DNA from 4 places in the Desulfosporosinus sp. Sb-LF genome. Region 4 is predicted to be linked to each of the others. Evidence: riboswitches for the same ligand, from Rfam matches in the RefSeq annotation. Region 4 holds a riboswitch; each other region holds the start of a gene.

Region 1 (4,568 bases), on a different contig from region 4:
AGATTAAGGCCTTTCAGAGCGGTGGCGTTGATTATGTTACGAAGCCGTTCCAATTTGAAGAGATACATGCTAGGGTTAAGACACACCTTAATTTGCGTAGACTTCGTAAATCTTTGGCCATCCATAATCATAATCTACAAAGTTTAGTGGATGAACAAATTAAGGAAATACTCGTCACTAAGGACGCACTGTTTAAAACACAACTGGCTACAATTCTGGCATTCTCCAAGTTAGCAGAAGTACGGGATGATGAAACAGGACAGCATATCGAACGTACCCGAGTGTTCTGTAGCATCCTCACTGAGCAGCTTCGCGTACAGTGTGCAGTGGATACGGAAATTGATAACTCCTTTGTGGATAATATTTACTTTGCCTCTTCGCTGCATGACATTGGTAAAGTAGCCATCTCCGATAAAATTTTGCTTAAACCTGGTAAATTAACTCCAGAAGAGTTCGGAATCATGAAAACCCATACTGTCGTTGGCTCAAAAACCTTGCAAACCATGCTAGAACATTATCCAGAGAATGCTTTTATCACTATGGCGATGGAGATTACCCTAAGTCATCATGAGAAATGGGATGGTTCAGGGTATCCACAAAATCTTAAGGGTAAGTCTATTCCCCTTAGTGCCAGAATTATGGCCTTAGCAGATGTGTATGATGCATTAACTTCAGAACGTTGTTATAAGCCCGCCTTTTCCCATGAGAAAAGCCGAAATATCATTATTGAGGGACGGGGTACACACTTCGATCCCGAAGTTATTGAAGCTTTTCTTGTCTTAGAAGGCCAGTTTCGAAAAATTAAACAAGATTTACGAGGGTATAACGTCACACGAACGCTGTGAGAGTATTCGGGGAGGATCTTCATTGAAACCTAATGAACAAATAAGTTGGAAGACAAACATTAAACGATGGGGGAGCGAGTTGGGCTTTGCCTCTGTAGGGTTTACTACCGCGGAATCGATCGAGGACCTCGCACCCTTGTTAGAAACACGTTTCGAAAAAGAGGTGGCAACTCCCTTTGAGATCAAGGAGATCAGGCAACGAATTGATCCTCGAGTGGTTTGGGAATACTGCAAGACAGTCGTTGCCGTTGCCTATCCACTTCCTCTTACAACTCCTCCTTTGGAAGGAGAGGGTATCATTGCTCGTTCGGCGGTTGGAGAGGACTATCATCAGGTCCTTCAAAATAAGATAAAACAACTTATCAATATAATGGTTGTCAATGGGTGGACGGGAAGCTTCCACAGTCAAGTGGATACAGGACCTTTAATTGAGCGTGCCTTCGCGTTTCGGGCAGGGATTGGATGGATTGGGCAAAACCAACAGCTCATTATTCCAGGATATGGTTCGTTTGTCACACTGGCTTTACTTTTACTGGATCGAGAGATCAAACCGGACTATCCAATGATCAACCAATGCGGAAGCTGCCAAAGATGTGTTGAAGCATGTCCGGCGCAGATCATCGGAAAAGAACCATTTGCGGCAAAACACTGCATTTCCTATCTCACACAGAGCAAAGAGGTGCTTACTCAGAAGGAACGCAGGGGCCTTGGGTTACGGGTTTTTGGATGTGACACCTGCCAGGAAGTATGCCCACATAATCAAAAGCGGCTGGCTGAGGAACAACAAGCGACCTCTTCCTCAGCTCCATCTTCACTACGACGTGGTGTTGACCTGCGGGAAACTCTTAATTTAACGAAAGGAGAGTTTCACCAACGTTTTAAAGGAACTGCAGCAGGTTGGCGTGGAAAAGGAATTCTTCAGAGAAATGCCTTTTTAGCCTTACGGAATGGGCTAGACCGAGGTGATAAAGTATGGTTAGCAGAACATGAAAAGAATAAAATAGTTCCGCCCATCATTGCTTTGTATTTAGAAGGATTAGAGAATAGTAAATAAAATTCCATTTAAAAAACTTGAAAAATGTGCACTAATAAAGAAATGATTGTGATATAATAAAATAAAAAGAATTAAGTATTTAATCTGAAAATTTAGAAAAATGGCAAACTTAGTGAAAGCTAAGGACGCAAAGCTATGGGTCGTAGAGGTATACCTAACGATTGCCAGGTTGCCAACGAATTTGCCATGCTTTTCATAAGAGCATGGCATTTTAATTTGTGGGGGAGTAAAAAAAGAAAGGAGTAATATGAATGGACGAAATGAAACAATTCATCCAGTTTAAATTGGGGTTGCAAGACTATGCTGTGGAAATGAGTTCTGTTCGAGAGATCATCAAGCCCGTGAAAGTTATAGAACTTTTGGGTGCACCGGAATTCGTTCAGGGGATTGCAAAAGTACGTGATGGAGTTGTTACCATTGTGGATTTGAGAAAGAAATTTGTAATAGCACCCACTGATGAAGGGGAGCCCAGAATCATGATTTTTGAGTCGACCAAAGAGACTGAGAAAATAGGACTATGGGTCGATGATGTCGTTGAAATTCTCGAATGCAACTCCATTGAAAAAGTCCCTAGTATTATACATCAAGGCACAATTAAAGAAATCATTAAAACAAATGAGAATATTATTCCAGTAATAAATATTGAAAGACTTTTTTCCGATGACGTTTTAACTTGGTTGAGTTCCGCTGACATTGGATAAGCCGATATTCAAGATAGTCTATGCCAAATAATTGTTAGGAGGAATTGCGATGATAGAAGATTATGTACAAATGGTTGATGTGATTTTTGAAACTGATTTTGGGAAAACATCGGTTTTCTTATTTGATCTTGAGAAATATATTCATATTAAAATGGGTTCCGTTATCAATCTGCCTTTCAAAGCTGGCGACATATTACCGGCTACGACTACGTCGTATCAATGCCTTCGAACCGGTGAAAAGGTGGAAAAAATGGTTGGGGCTGAAGTCTTAGGAGTCGCTTACACTGGAATAGCATATCCGATTAGAGAAAATGGTGTCATAATCGGTGGAATTGCCACGACAGGTTCAAATGAAAGGGAATATGCCCTAGAAAAATTGCCTTCCTTGGCCAAAGAACTTTCAGAATCTTTGGAGCAAGTTTCAGCTGCTATGGAGAATATTGCTGCTTCAGCTCAAGCTCTTGCAGATGGCGGACAAGCCCTTACGATACAATCCCAAGAAGTTAATGAAAAAGCATTACAAATGGAAGAAGTTGTAGAATACATAAATTCCGTGGCTAGCGATACAAAAGTTCTTGGACTTAACGCTTCGATCGAGGCTTCTAGAGCGGGTGAGGTTGGGAGAGGATTTGCTGTGGTAGCCTCGGAAATTCGGGCGATGGCAATATCAAGTGCCACCTCGGCAAAAGATATACGAAAAATTATCGGTAGCATACAAGGCCTTGTCGGTAAGATGACAGTGGAGTTAGAACAGGTAGGTGGTAATACACAGGAAGTCTCTGCTGCTGTTGAGGAAATTGGAGCGACCATTGAAACTTTGACATCGTCGGCAATCGCACTATCAGCTTTAGCCGAAAAAATTTGAATTCATTGCAAGAAAGTGAGGCAGTGAACAGTCTCCTTGCCTCACTCATAATAGTACTTGACTTGCGTGGTTGTCAAAAAAGCCTGATTGATCAGTCCCTAAAGGTCTGATCAATCAGGCTTTTTAAAGTTAACCTAATCTTGACTGAACAAAATGCGCGATGCGTTTGAGTGCTTCCTGAAGTTGTTCCAATGAATAGGCGTAAGAACAGCGAATATGTCCTTCTCCGGAGGGCCCGAAGGCGGTTCCTGGAACGACGGCTACATTTTCTGCCTTTAAAAGTTCTTCGGCAAACTCTTCAGAGGACAAATTTGTTTTAGATATGTCCGGGAAAACATAGAAAGCCCCTAAGGGTTCGAAACAGTCGAGGCCCATTTGCCGAAAACCATGAACCATTAGACGGCGTCGCCGATCATAAGCCGTAACCATTTCGTTTTTGGCTTCAGAGGCAGAACGTAACGCTTCTAAGGCCGCGATTTGTCCCGTGATGGGAGCGCAGAGCATGGTGTATTGATGAATACGTGTCATCCCACCGATAAGGTCTTTATGTCCGGCAACATACCCGATTCTCCATCCAGTCATGGCGTAGGATTTTGAAAAACCACTGACAAAGAGAGTGCGGTCATGCATGCCGGGCAAACTAGCAAACGAGACATGAGTTCCGCCATAGGTAAGATCTGAATAAATATCATCAGCTAAGACGAGAAGATCATGTTCAGTCACAAAGTCCGCGATAGGGAGAAGATCCTCACGATTCATGATCGCACCAGTCGGATTATTTGGGTAGGATAGAACTAAGAGCTTGGCTTTAGGCGTATAGGCCTTGGCCAAGTCTTCTACCCGTAAACGAAAGTCTTCCTTAGCGTGGGTCGGAACGTAACTAACACTGGCCCCGGCCATTGTGGCACAAGGGGCATAGGACACGTAGGATGGATCAGGAACTAAGACAACATCCCCCGGTGAGAGCACGGCTCGCATCACAAGGTCCACTGCTTCGCTCGCTCCAGTGGTGATGAGAATTTCGTGTCCCGGATCGTAGGAAAGTCCCAGGGACATATCCAAATGGTATGAAAGCTCTTCGCGCAACTCAAGGAGACCCGCGT
Region 2 (4,568 bases), on a different contig from region 4:
TGCAAAAAGGAAACAAAAAGAGATAAATAAACTAACAACCAAAACTTGAGTGGACAATGGAACTCGTCTCATCCAGATAATCCATCCACTTTTCGAGAGTGACCTATGTCGGTTTCACAAAGGTTCTACCCACTGTACTCAATGTGGCCTATGTGTTGGTGCATGCCCTTCCTTTTCTTTAGAGTTACCGCAAAACACGAAAAAACCTCGGGAGATTACTCAAGAAATAACTATTAAAAGCCAAACCTACATAAAGAGCTGGCAGTGTTTGTGCCAGCTCTTTATGTAGGTTTGGCTAGACTTTTAATAAGCCATTCTAGCTGAAGTGGGATTAACTAGGTAGTGCGGTCCATCCTTACATTTTCTTACGCCATAGCCATTTAATAATATATTTGCTCAGTGATTATATAAAATATTCATATAAAAGTAGTGCACACTCATTATCATCTCTTGCTGAAAATACCATGACAAAAATCATTTCTTTAAAATTTTAAGCATAATTAAATTATTACTGCAGATATAGCCCTTTTAATAAGGGCCTTACTATTCCCCGTTGAGTTGTAAAATGGTGGTGCTGCCACATCGAAATATTCAGCGTCATCACCTTTCAGTGACTTTGCCCTTGACATTTTTATTTTTATTTATATTTTACTATATGCTAACTTACATTTTTAGTAAACACAAATGGTTAATAAATGAGACGATAATCCTGTAAACTGTGTCCAATGGCCTATGTCCTTAATACAACCAATAAAATTTAAATGGTTATTGTTTTTTGATTGCTATTCCCTAGTTTGCTTTATTCCCTATTATTAAAATTTTGATTTTATTACAATATGCATAAAAGAATCCCTGGAATGCTTAATATATCTGCTTCCAGGGATTTTAAATGATTTTTTTAAAATTGTCGGTTCTTGAGGGGGGCAAAACTCGAGGGAATCACCCCAGATGAGAATATTTATTTGGTTACTAGTACTTTATAAGGAGTACCAGCTATAGTTACATCGACGGTTTTACTTCCAGTATTCCAATTTGGAAGACTAAAATGGATTTGCATTGTATCGCCGGTGTTAACTGGATCTCCGATATTGTAAAGAGCATAAACTTCTCCAGTTGCATCGTAACCGTTAAGTTCTGGTGTTCTTCCATTGCTGTACGTAGGAATCCAACCGCCTTTAATTATGACAGAAGCTCCATTAATTTCCTTAATAACGATAGGGGTTGGGTCTAAAATAGGTTTAGGTGCAACCGCATAACTTACGGTTTTTGAAGCGGTATTTCCTGCGTTATCTGTTGCAATAACTGTAAATGTCTTATCTCCAGGAGTGCTGATATCAATTTGCGAACCCGTTGGAAGTGTTCCTGAAGAGGTGTCAATACCTGATAAAGCGTCCGTTGCAGTCCAAGTAACTGTAGGTTGCGCATCCCCAACAGTATATGCTGTAGCAATTCCGCTTATATCAATAGTCGGGGCTGTCTCATCAACTTTAACTGTAAGAGCATCGCTATAGCCGATATTACCTGCATTATCGGTAGCTGAGCCTTTAATATCGGAGTTGATGCCTTCACTCTTTGTGACAGCATCGTCAGTCTTCGCTATACCTGATAAAGCATCGGTACCATTAAACCTTACGGTAACATCTTTGTTATACCATCCATTAGCATTAAGTTGACTAGCACTAATAGGAGTCGCTGTTACAACAGGAGCTGTCAAATCAACCCCTAATTGTTGTGTAGCAACAGCTGAAACTACTCCTTCTTGCTTCGCCTGAAGAGAAAACATATGGTCGCCTTCAGTTAGAAGGTATGACGTAGATGTTATTTTAGGGTCATAATCTGACCATACACCTTTATCTAACTTCCAAGAGGATAGAATGGCAGCAGGGCTACCGGAAGTAGTGGCTGTTTTCCACGAAACAGGTATGGTTTGGCAGTTGGTCCAGCGTTGAGCCGTAATGCTTACACTTGGCGCGGTCTTTTCCGCAGGTTTTGCTGCCATAACTGATTGAACCATTCCAGTCAATAATAATGTGGTTGATAGGGTTGCTACTAACGTTTTCTTTAATTTCATTCTTTGCACCTCTTAAATTTATTTGTTTAAGAGGGTCGGTTACACTAATAGCTCCATGTGGTCTAAGTGTCCACGTACAGACCACACTTCTCAGCTCCCCTAATTTACCGAAACCAGTCGGCGTGGAACTACGATTCTTTCGTGTGTCTAAGAGATATTCAGCTTCAAGACTGACTCTCCCTCCGACTAAGATTGGTAACCCAAGTGATTATTTGCACTTGAGGGCAAGGGTCCTTTCCCTTACCTTTTTGATTGACCATGATTGCCACAGAGTGAATCAAAAGGATTCAATTCCTACACCTTCTAAGAGTTCATCTCTCGCCTACTTTTTATCTGGGGTAATCAGCATTAGACGTCTTATCAGCCCCCTTTGTGTTTGATAATGACAAAAAAGCCGGGCTATCTAGTTATAAACTAGGTAACCCGGCTGCCATTCCCCCTTAGCAAGAGATTAGGCCCGTAGCTTTGCGTCCCCATCTTTCGATGAGTTTGCTAATCATTCTCAGTGTGTGCATTTGTATTTTACTTCAAATAGTCAAAAAAATCCATATAAACCTCTCCTTGTATTGCGACAAATTTTGCGCTTCTCTAATTCTAAAACCAAAGTTCTAAGAATAACATATGTTCGATATAAACATTTTATAAAGGAGTTAGATAAATTTTGAAAACCCCATGAAACATAAAATTGCTCGTATATTCATTGCACTCTTAATAGCTTTAGCGAATGCTCTAGTAATTCTATTCCTGCAACAAGTCCCACAAAAGCAGAGGAATCAAAACAGGTCCAAACTACCACAGTTTCGTTCCTGCCGTAAGTCAAGCTCCCACACCAACTTCAGTAGTTACGCCTACCACCGTTACTCAAACGCCATACCAGATCCTAAGCCTGCCGTTACCGCTGCCCCTACAGTCACGCCCCATGTTGTGAATTCGTCTCCCCCCAAACAAACTCTTCAAACTTTGACGGTATACATAACTAAAACTGGCAAAAAGTATTATCGAGATGGATGTCAGTACTTATCAAAGAGTAAAATCTCATTAGTCTATCGGATGCAGAAAGTTAAGGATACGGGCCATGTAGTATCTGTAATCCTCCGAAGTAAAGAGACTGGAATTGGTCGATAGCTCTTGGCCAAAATGATAATGGCTAATTTATTTTGTTAGCCTATCCAGAAAAACAAACCAGTTTTCCAAGACAGCCACCCCGGCGGGTTATCGCAAATTACTATAATACCAGTGAATTTAATGGGTTGAATGTTGCCAGAGGCTTAAGCGCTGGTGGTTACGCAGCAAATAAGCCTTTAATGAAGGAAGGTGGTGCATTCCATTTATGTAGCCAAAGTGATCATTGAAAGCATAATGGATATTTGTCCTTCAAGGTTCTAGTAATATCAAAAGCTATTTGCCTAACACTTGCAAGTACAACTCCTTTTACAGGCTTATACTCGTGGAAAACATTCAATGAATTATTTCTTGAGAGATTGACATATGCTTCATCTAAGGTAGGGTCTACATGAGCACCACCATCTTGATCGGCTAGAGATAATATCAGTGTTCTTCTATTAAACTTTATATTTCCATCAGATAAAACATTCATTCCTCCCACCATTCTGAGAAAAGAATCCAAGGATTCATTTTCCTTAATTCCTCACCATTATCTAATGGGGCAACATATTCTGTTCTTCCACACAACCGATGAAGGTTAATCCGACTTCATATTTTTTACCCATGAAACTAATGCAGCCGAATTTGTCCACTTGGTGTGACTCACAATGGAGGAAAGCATTCTTTAGTACCTCCAGGTCCGCAAAACGAAGAGCCTGATTGCCACTGCGAAAGGCTGTTTCCGAATTCATTTTGTTTTCGAAGGCTGAGTGGAGCTTGTTTTGGTAGCATTCGGTAAGTCATACTTAAAAAAGTTCGTTGAGATGGTTTAGCGTTTTTGGTTTTTCCAGCGAGGCTTTACTTATGAAAGCATCAACCACTCGGTTAAAACGCTCAATCTTTCCAGTGGCCCGGGGGAATACGGTTTAGCATAAAGAAGCCGAATACCTAATTCTGAGCAGGTTCGCGCCATCCAGTGGGTACGATATTGTTTGCCATTGTCGAAGTATACCGATTCCGGCAAACCGAACTTCTGGATGGCAACCCGGAAACAATCTTCGACGATGACCTGATCGAGCGTTGGACTCATTATTCTTTATCATGAAATTTAGTTCATTAAGGCTTTTAAGAAAACCAAAAAGCACAGTCAGAATTACTTGCCCTGTGCTATGCGTTGGGTTTACTCTTTCGTCGGAGAGTTTATTCAAACCACGTTCTATGTGGTAAACATTCTTCATATACCTGACCAATTCTATAAGTAGTTATTTCTCATAGTTATTTCTCATAGGAATTTTCTTTTCACGCTTAAATCGCCAAGCAAAGTTGTGCTTACGATAACTATATTCCGGTTTGATGGCGAAACATGTCGATAAAGTGAATTAGGGACAAAAAA
Region 3 (4,568 bases), on a different contig from region 4:
CCAAAACCCACAGCGGTTTTGGAAGACAGGTAGGTTGCAATAATGGCGCACAAGGTTCCACCTGCTGCAACAAGCAACATGAAACCACCAACTCTTAGAATATAATTGACATCTTTGTTGACAATCCCGTGGTCCACAATATTCGCCATCAAGGTCGGTAAATAAAGATCGGAAAGGACTTGTGCAAAAAGCAGTACGATGACAACCGTAATATATGCAGTATATGGTTTTAAAAATCGATACAATTTAATCATTCACAGTCTCCTCTCTCTACTAATCTCAACAATTTTACTATCTCTACTATTTTTATCTCTTCTATCACTATAATCCCGCCCTCCGTTTACCTTTCGTTTATAATTTCGAATCATTCTTCTCGACTTCCTTACTTCTTAGAAGCCTTTTCAGAACCTCTAAACCTTCATATATTTTATTAAGTTCTTCCGGGGTACCTTGGTCCATTGTTAAAGCAATGTTTTCTTCAAAACGTTTATGGAATATTTGATGCATCTCCACAAAATTTGGAGCTACGCTGACGTGAACCACTCTTCTATCTTGTTCACTTCTTAATCGTTCTACCATTCCTAACTTTTCCATCCTATCTAAAATGCCAGATACCGTACTATTAGATAGATTAAGTTTGCCACTTAATTCCGTAATCTTAAGCGTTTTTTCCTTACCTAAAATCCCCATCACCATCATTTGAGGGATTGTCATACCCGTATTCTCCATGACACTACTCATGTTGTTCTTAAAAAGGAGCATGACTTCCTGTAGAAGCTTGGCGATCTTCGTACTTTCATTTAAATTTTCCATTTGTCAACCATCCTATCTCCGTATTTCGTATATGAAATATTATCCATGATTATATTACGTATATGAATATTTCGTACACGAAATATATTACTCTGTAAGTATATATTTGTCAAACATTGAATTTCAACTCAAATCCAACCCACAAAAAACGGACATTTAACTGTCCGTTTTGCTTTAGTCATTATTCAATTCCATAATTATTATCGATAATATGTCTCACCAGACACCAGATATCCTTACTCGCCTCCATAAAGCCTTATCTTAATGTTGTTTAGGCGGAAGCTGAGGTTGCGGTTGAGAATATTGAGGATTATTTCGCATATGGTCATTATAGCCTGGAGCAACTTCCCTCGCACCGGTTGCTTGTGGATCTTTTCCATACTGGGCTGGCCCTCCATACTTCTCGTTCGGGTTCTCCTCATAGGAGAACTCGTTACCTTGATTCCAAGGTCCCCGGCTATCTCCCTGACCTGTTGACATGTTCATGTATTTCTTAGAGAAGTCCGAGTCTCGGAAGTCCTTATTGACACCCGTTCCCTGCAACGTATTAATTGCTTGCATAAAGGAAAAGTTATGAGATTCTTCGCGACTCAAGAGAAAACGAATCATGTCCTTAACTCCGGCGTCATCGGTTTGTTGAAGAAGACGCTCATAGATTAGCTTAGCCCGCAGCTCTGCCCCAGCATTTGATGAAAGGTCCGTGTAGATATCTCCCATTGAATTGACGAAGGTTGAGCTCCAAGGAACACCAGCAGAATTAACCAGAAGTGGTCCACCTCCAAGCAAGGCCATATGATTTGCCGAGAAATCTTTAGGAATGCTGTCGACAGGGCCAATTAACATTCCAAGACACTCTCCCACCATCTCTAAATGGCTCAACTCTTCAGCCGCAATATCTTGCAGCAAGTCCCGTATTTTAGGATCATTACATCCTAAACTCTGAGAGAAATACTGCATGGCTGCTTTAAGCTCACCATTCCCTCCTCCAAACTGTTCCAGTAGCAAGACCGCAAAGCGGGGGTCTGGTCGATCGACATGTACCGTGTATTCCATATCCTTAACATGCTTAAACACTTTAGAAAACCTCCTTTTTTGAAGAAAATTAGTTTATCTAATTTCGTGTTATTATTTGATTAACCCCAAAATCTTATCCAGAGAAATATTCTGAATTTAAGCTTTAGTTCTTGACTATTATTGATCTTTTTTGATATGATGTTATTCTAGATATCAAAATTAGCAGTTCGGTTGGGGTAAACTCCGCGAAAGCGAAGGACGCTAAAGTCATGGGTCTAAGGCTTTAATTCATAAGATGAATTAAGCTAAGATCGCCAGACTACAAGCATAGAACTTCTCTGGGGAGAGTAGTCGTTTAAGACTACTCTCTTTTATTTTGAAAACATTAGAAGTAAACGTTTTGGGAGGTGTACTAATGCTCATCGGAGTAGCCATCAGTATTTTTATATTCAGCTATTTCTTCATCATTACAGAAAAAATTCCTCGTGCAGTGACCGCAGTTTTTGGTGCCTCACTACTGATTATCCTTGGAGTTCTTACACAAGAAAAGGCGATTCATTACATTGATTGGAATACTTTAGGACTCTTGATTGGGATGATGATTATCGTCGATCTAACTCGACGATCTGGGATATTTACCTTTCTGGCAATCTGGGTTAGCAAAAAGGTCAAGGGGGATCCCCTATTATTGATGCTCTCCTTGTCCCTGCTCACGGCTTTCCTATCTGCACTCTTGGATAACGTCACCACCATGTTATTGATTGTCCCTGTAGCCCTCTCCATCGCTGATCAATTAGAGGTCGATCCAATACCCTTCCTCTTCAGCCAAATTATCATGAGTAATATTGGTGGTACAGCAACTCTTATCGGAGACCCACCTAATATTATTATCGCCGGACAAACAGGTCTCAGTTTTGTGGCCTTTCTTATGAACCTTACTCCCATTATTCTCATTATTATTGTTGTTACGCTATTCACTTTCTATTTTATCTATCATCGTAAGTTAGTCACCCAAGAGGAATTAAAAGCTAAACTTATGGATCAAAATGAATGGGACCACATTAAGGACTTCGCCTTACTCAAGAAAAGCCTCTCAGTCCTGAGCTTAGTGATTCTGGGTTTTTCCCTACATTCCTTTCTTCACTTAGAGACAGCCACCATTACTCTCAGCGGTGCCATGCTTTTAATGATCTGGACCCATGAAGAGCCCGAAGAGGTTTTCTTGGCAATAGAATGGCCCACGATCTTTTTCTTTTCCGGTTTGTTTGTTCTTGTCGGGGGACTTATTGAGGTCGGAGTCCTTGACCGTCTGGCAGAATGGAGCATGAGTTTAACTCAAGGGAACCCTCTCTTCATGGCCATGTTAATTCTCTTCATATCCGCCCTACTATCATCCTTTCTCGATAATATCCCTTTCGTCGCAACCATGATCCCCCTGATTCAAAAACTTGCCTTACTCAGCCAGTTCACCCCCACCCAAACAGAACCCCTCTGGTGGGCCTTGTCTCTAGGTGCCTGCCTTGGGGGGAATGGGACCTTGGTCGGAGCCTCCGCTAATCTCATAGTGGCAGGAATTGCCGAGAAAAACGGAATCAAAATACGATATATTCAATTCTTAAAAGTAGGTTTTCCCGTCATGATCCTCTCTGTATTAATTTCATCCGTGTACCTGGTCATTCGTTATTATTAGACTCCATCCATCCCAACCCCAAAAATGCCCTTCCCACATTTCGGGCAACACCCTCCGTTTAGGCGATTAACGACCACTGGCTCACGCTCAATCACTGCTTCCCCACACCGAGGACAAACCGTCGCACTTCCTCCCCTGACATTTCCCAGATACACATAGGGAAGCCATTCTTTAGCTATATCCCCTAATCGTTCTAAGGTTTGTCGTTCCGTTGGAGGAACCGTTAAACGGTATGCAGGATGATAGCCGCTCAAATGCCAAGCTAGAGGTACACCAAGCTTCTGTAACCATTGGGCCAATCCCCTAATTTCTTTCGGATCATCATTTGCCTCTGGAATGACAAGGGTTGTGATTTCCAGGTGAACACGTCCTGCCAAACGCTCGACATTGTCTAAAACCCAAGCTAGTTTTCCTCCACAATAGTGTTGATAAAATTCCTCAGAGAACGCTTTAATATCAATGTTAACCGCATCAAGCCATGGAATCAGCTCCTCGATAAAACGTGGAGAAATCGTTCCATTACTGACTAGAACTACTTTCCCCCCCTGTGCGCGAATCAGAGGAGCCGTATCCCTAATCATCTCAAACCACATACTCGGCTCTGAATAAGTAAAACACAGTCCTATTGACTTCCGCTCCTGCCTGGTAAGCTCTGCAAGCTCGGCAGGAGTTACTTTTTTGCCAACTTGATGTCGCTGAGATATTTCGTGATTTTGACAGAACGAACATCTCAGATTACAGCCAAAGCCTCCCACGGAAAAAATCCAAGAGCCAGGATAAAAATGATATAGAGGTTTTTTCTCAATCGGATCCAAATTCCAGGCTGCTACTTCACCATAGATTCTAGAAATGATCTCCCCTTCTCGATTCTCCCTGGCATGACACCGTCCTGACTGCCCATGTCTCAATTGACATCGCTGAGGACACAAAAGGCAACTCGCATTATAGGAATCTTTACTCAGGTTACTTATGCTTATATTACTTGTATCCCCAAGACTACTTGCATTGCTAAAATTACTTGTTTTGCTTGTATTACTCATAATGACGTTTG
Region 4 (4,568 bases):
GGAAGTCCATGCAGAAAAGGAATATTGCACCGACCTCTATCAACACAGCACTAAGACATACGAGGGAAGTCTTAAATTACTGGGTACTGGCTGTAAACTATCTACTCTCACAAGCGTTAGGATAGGCGATATGGACTGGGAAAATGAACTGATAGCTTATATACATACCAAGAATAAGAAGGCACAATACGCACCAATATCAAGGCAGTTGGTAGTTTCATTAAAGGAAGCAGGCTGTGGTTTGATTTATCAAGAGAAGGTCGAGGCCACTACGAAGGATAGACCAGAATTACAGCGACTACTCGAAGATTTACAAACTGGTGACACTGTGATTGTCAAGGAGTTAACAAGGGTATCACGGTTCTTATTAAAAACAATGGAAATAATAACAAAAAGCACCGCAATTCTTTGCAGTGCCTACATTTCATATGGAGCGGACGACGAGATTCGAACTCGCGATCCTCGGCTTGGGAAGCCAATGCTCTACCGCTGAGCCACGTCCGCTTGATATAACAGTGGTGCCTCAGGACGGAATCGAACCGCCGACACGAGGATTTTCAGTCCTCTGCTCTACCGACTGAGCTACCGAGGCATAATTGTAATGGTGACCCGTACGGGATTCGAACCCGTGTAACCGCCGTGAAAGGGCGGTGTCTTAGACCGCTTGACCAACGGGCCATGTTCAATGTTTAGGGTATTTCCAAACCTTGCTCACAAATATGAATTTTACAGGAAAGGTTGTCTTCTGTCAAGTACTCTTTGAGTCTTTAATAAATATTTTTTTATTTCTGTATCTAAATATTAAATTTCTTTATGGTTTCCTGCAACTCTTCTGCCAATTGAGCCAGAACCTGACTGGAAGAGGCAATTTCCTCAACCGATGCTGATTGTTCCTCCGTTGCAGCAGACACAGACTGTGTCTGTCCTGTAATGTTTCGACTAGTGTCATGAATATCAGCCACAGATGAGACTATTCTTGCGCTCCCCGCGGCCATTTGTTGAATCTCCTCTGAGATTTCCCCTACTTGCGTCGAAACATTATTAACCAAGGCAGTAATTTCATTGAATGCTTGGCCTGCTGTCTCAGCGACCATCGTCCCGAGTTTAACCTGATGCGTTCCCTCGTTGATCGATAAGACCGCTTTCTGTGTGTCTTGTTGAATGACGTGAATCAGTGAGGCAATTTGTTGTGAGGCTTCTTGCGATTGTTCTGCCAATTTACGGACTTCATCCGCTACAACAGCAAAACCCCTCCCTTGCTCCCCTGCTCGTGCAGCCTCAATTGCGGCGTTTAAAGCGAGCAGATTCGTCTGGGAAGCAATGGCTGATATGGTATCTACGATCTGTCCAATTTCCTTAGAACGTTCCCCTAGATTCAAAACCACCTCTGCTGATCCTGTCACTGTTTTTTCAATATTAATCATTTGCTGAATGGTTTTATCAATCGCCTGACTCCCTGCTACAGCTGAAAGGGCCGTGTCTTCGGAGGATTTAACGGCAACTTTGGCGTTCTCTAGCATTTGCTGTATCCCTGCTGACATTTGCTGCACAATTGCAGATGTCTCATCAACTGCATTAAGTTGTCTTTCTGCCCCTAGGGAGACTTCCATAATAGCCATAGCCACCTGTTGGGAGGCCTTTGCAGATTCTTCTGCTCCGGAACTTAGATGTTGCGATGATGCTGCAACTTGAGTTGAGGATGATGACACTTGTTGAACAAGATTTACTAGGTTATCTGTCATGGTTCTAAAAGCTCTACCAAGTTGACCTAGCTCATCTTTTGAGTTATTTTTGAGGTTACCAACTTTTAAATTACCTCTAGCTATTTCTTCAGCATTCTCAGCAATCTCAGTAATCTGTTTTGAAATCTTATTACTTAAAAAAGTGCCTAAGATAAGAGAAAATCCAAAAGCGAATAGAATGGATACTATGGTATAGATGATACTGATCTTACCCTTTTGTTTATAATCCAATTGTTTCTCATAGACAAGTTTATTAATATCATCAACCCAGTTTCCTGTTCCGATCACCCAATTATAGGGTTGAAACAATAATGTATAACTTCTTTTAGGCAAGGCTTCAGTTTGATTTGGTTTAGCAAAGGTATAGTCTGTATAACCGCCACCTGCTTGAGTACCATGAGTAATAAATTCCTGAACAAAAAATTTACCCTGACTGTCCTTGCCATCAAATCGTGACTTGCCTTCAGAGGTATCTCTTCCTAGAAGGACGACATTCATTCCGTCAGTCGTGTCAATCCAGAAATAGTTATCTTTATCAAATCTTAAATTTCTAACTAGATCAGCCGCTTTCTTTTTGGCTTCTTCTGGAGTTAACTCTCCATTTTTTTGACGGTTGTAAGTGTCTTGAACCAAACTATAAGCGGTTTGTACCTCGAGTTTAATCGTTCGATCAAATTGCTCATATAAAGTATTTCGATATTGAGTTACATTAGCTTGTTCCGTCGCGATTACATTATAAATGTTATACCCACCGAGAATCAGACCCATGATAAATGCAGTAGTCAATAACAGAAGAATCACTCGATGTTTTATTTTAGTCATACTCCCATCTCCCTTCCAAATACATCAAATTTATTGCACCTCTGATAGTAATATTATGAATTAAAACAAAAAATAAAGTCGCCACCCAGAGTAGGCATGGCGACAGAATTCCTAATTGGTATCCCGGCTATCATCACCCTATCGTGGAAGACCCGTAGCTTTGCGTCCTCAGCTTTTACTGAGTTTGCCCTTATCAAGATCCTTATGTAATTGTCGAATAATAGTATGAACATATAAATTCATCAGAAAGGTAATAGTTTTCTAATTTTTCCATTCTGTAATCGAACTATAACACATGTATCCGTAATTTAAAATACTTTTTTAACACATTCTCAACAAATTTCGTGTTAATAATTCAGATAATTCCATTATCTCCTCACTCACCATGCACCCCAAAAAATATAAGACAGTATTAAACGTTACGTCTAATACTGCCTTATCACCCATTACTATTGTAGTGCAACAAACAGGTACACACACATTTAAAACTGGTGAGCCATCCGCGACTCGAACGCGGGACACCCTGATTAAAAGTCAGGTGCTCTACCGACTGAGCTAATGGCTCAAGTAACTGTACCACGAATTAAAATATTACACGAAAACATCCTAATTGTCAAGATAGTTATTCTGAATTTATCTTAAATTGTAGATAAAGCGTATTTTATTAGAGCCTAAAAGATCTCGCCACGCACAATGGTCTGTTCTCGCCCTGGACCAATTGCGACCAACGTTGCTGGAACCCCAGTCAGCTCTTCAATCCTGAGGATGTAATTTTGAGCAGCCTGAGGTAGATCCTCAAACCGACGAACCTGAGTAATGTCTTCTTGCCAACCAGGCATTTCCTCATAGACAGGTTGACATTGTTTGAAGATCTTTTGACTCTGAGGGAATTCACGAATGATCTCTTCATTGGCTCTATATCCAACGCAGATCTTCAGCGTTTCAAGCCCCGTAAGGACATCAAGTTTTGTAACCGCAAAATCAGAGATTCCGCTTACTCGAACAGCATATCGAGCAATGACCGCATCGAACCAGCCACAACGACGCGCTCGGCCCGTCGTTGTTCCAAATTCATGGCCATTCTTCCGCATTTCTTCCCCTGTCTCATCCAGAAGTTCTGTAGGGAAAGGGCCTTCTCCGACACGAGTAGTATACGCTTTAATGACTCCGACTACTCGATTAATTCGAGTAGGTCCAATGCCTGCGCCAACACACGCTCCTCCAGCAATCGGATTAGAAGACGTAACATAGGGATATGTTCCATGATCAATATCCAGTAAAGTCCCCTGCGCACCTTCAAAGAGTACTTTCTCCCCCGCACGAATGCTTTTATCGATGGTCAATGAACCGTCCGTCACCATCGAACGAATTTGGTCGGCGTAACCCTGGTATTCTTCATAGATGTCTTCGAATTCAAGGGCTTTCTGACCGTAAACTTTAACAAACAAGTTATTTTTCTCCACCAAATTACAACGAAGTTTTTCAGCGAACTCATCTTTGTCCAAGAGATCAATGATCCGAATTCCAATTCGTGACGCCTTATCCATGTAAGAAGGGCCAATACCTCGTTTTGTCGTACCAATTTTATGTTCCCCACGAGCTTCTTCTTCCAAACCGTCAAGCACCCTGTGATAAGGCATAATCACATGGGCATTGCTACTAATCAGCAGTTTACCCGTCTTAATGCCCCGATTGGCAAGGTAACTGAGTTCCTCCAGTAAAACCTTCGGATCGATCACAACGCCATTACCTATGACACAGGTCTTGTCTGAATATAGGATTCCCGATGGAATTAGGTGAAGCTTAAACTCTTCTCCATGAGCAACAACCGTATGACCCGCATTATTTCCACCTTGATACCGAACAATTACATTTGCCTTTTCGGCTAGGAAGTCCGTAATCTTACCCTTTCCCTCGTCTCCCCACTGAGAACCAATTAACACAACAGCTGCCATATTACTATTCCCCCCATCTTTCTATCAACCTTCTAAGCCGAGTCGGCGA

What was found. Region 4 has a riboswitch for cyclic di-GMP ahead of E4K68_RS04110 (methyl-accepting chemotaxis protein). Riboswitches for the same ligand answer to the same signal wherever they lie in the genome.
Region 1: another riboswitch for cyclic di-GMP. It lies ahead of E4K68_RS13115 (chemotaxis protein CheW); the one in region 4 lies ahead of E4K68_RS04110 (methyl-accepting chemotaxis protein).
Region 2: another riboswitch for cyclic di-GMP. It lies ahead of E4K68_RS06665 (hypothetical protein); the one in region 4 lies ahead of E4K68_RS04110 (methyl-accepting chemotaxis protein).
Region 3: another riboswitch for cyclic di-GMP. It lies ahead of E4K68_RS08575 (ArsB/NhaD family transporter); the one in region 4 lies ahead of E4K68_RS04110 (methyl-accepting chemotaxis protein).

Annotation. Positions count from the first base shown of each region.
Region 1 covers NZ_SPQR01000008.1:48,058-52,625, forward strand. Annotated here, with positions in the region: gene E4K68_RS13105 (HD domain-containing phosphohydrolase) at 1-845, shown strand, start outside; gene queG (tRNA epoxyqueuosine(34) reductase QueG) at 868-1,899, shown strand; cyclic di-GMP riboswitch class I at 1,992-2,076, shown strand; gene E4K68_RS13115 (chemotaxis protein CheW) at 2,151-2,600, shown strand; gene E4K68_RS13120 (methyl-accepting chemotaxis protein) at 2,650-3,465, shown strand; gene E4K68_RS13125 (aminotransferase class I/II-fold pyridoxal phosphate-dependent enzyme) at 3,595-4,568, opposite strand, start outside.
Region 2 covers NZ_SPQR01000004.1:34,652-39,219, forward strand. Annotated here, with positions in the region: partial or broken gene E4K68_RS20995 (sulfite exporter TauE/SafE family protein) at 1-49, shown strand, start outside; gene E4K68_RS06665 (hypothetical protein) at 959-2,071, opposite strand; cyclic di-GMP riboswitch class II at 2,096-2,179, opposite strand; cyclic di-GMP riboswitch class I at 2,486-2,575, opposite strand; gene E4K68_RS06670 (hypothetical protein) at 2,744-3,196, shown strand; gene E4K68_RS06675 (hypothetical protein) at 3,417-3,668, opposite strand; gene E4K68_RS06680 (hypothetical protein) at 3,730-3,927, opposite strand; gene E4K68_RS06685 (hypothetical protein) at 4,038-4,199, opposite strand; gene E4K68_RS21385 (hypothetical protein) at 4,152-4,280, shown strand.
Region 3 covers NZ_SPQR01000005.1:75,320-79,887, forward strand. Annotated here, with positions in the region: gene E4K68_RS08560 (ABC transporter ATP-binding protein) at 1-254, opposite strand, end outside; gene E4K68_RS08565 (MarR family transcriptional regulator) at 352-813, opposite strand; gene E4K68_RS08570 (manganese catalase family protein) at 1,075-1,887, opposite strand; cyclic di-GMP riboswitch class I at 2,053-2,154, shown strand; gene E4K68_RS08575 (ArsB/NhaD family transporter) at 2,243-3,517, shown strand; gene amrS (AmmeMemoRadiSam system radical SAM enzyme) at 3,514-4,488, opposite strand; gene amrA (AmmeMemoRadiSam system protein A) at 4,550-4,568, opposite strand, start outside.
Region 4 covers NZ_SPQR01000002.1:276,167-280,734, forward strand. Annotated here, with positions in the region: tRNA gene E4K68_RS04095 (tRNA-Gly) at 430-504, opposite strand; tRNA gene E4K68_RS04100 (tRNA-Phe) at 517-592, opposite strand; tRNA gene E4K68_RS04105 (tRNA-Glu) at 603-678, opposite strand; gene E4K68_RS04110 (methyl-accepting chemotaxis protein) at 795-2,564, opposite strand; cyclic di-GMP riboswitch class I at 2,679-2,763, opposite strand; tRNA gene E4K68_RS04115 (tRNA-Lys) at 3,054-3,129, opposite strand; gene E4K68_RS04120 (adenylosuccinate synthase) at 3,236-4,519, opposite strand; gene purB (adenylosuccinate lyase) at 4,544-4,568, opposite strand, start outside.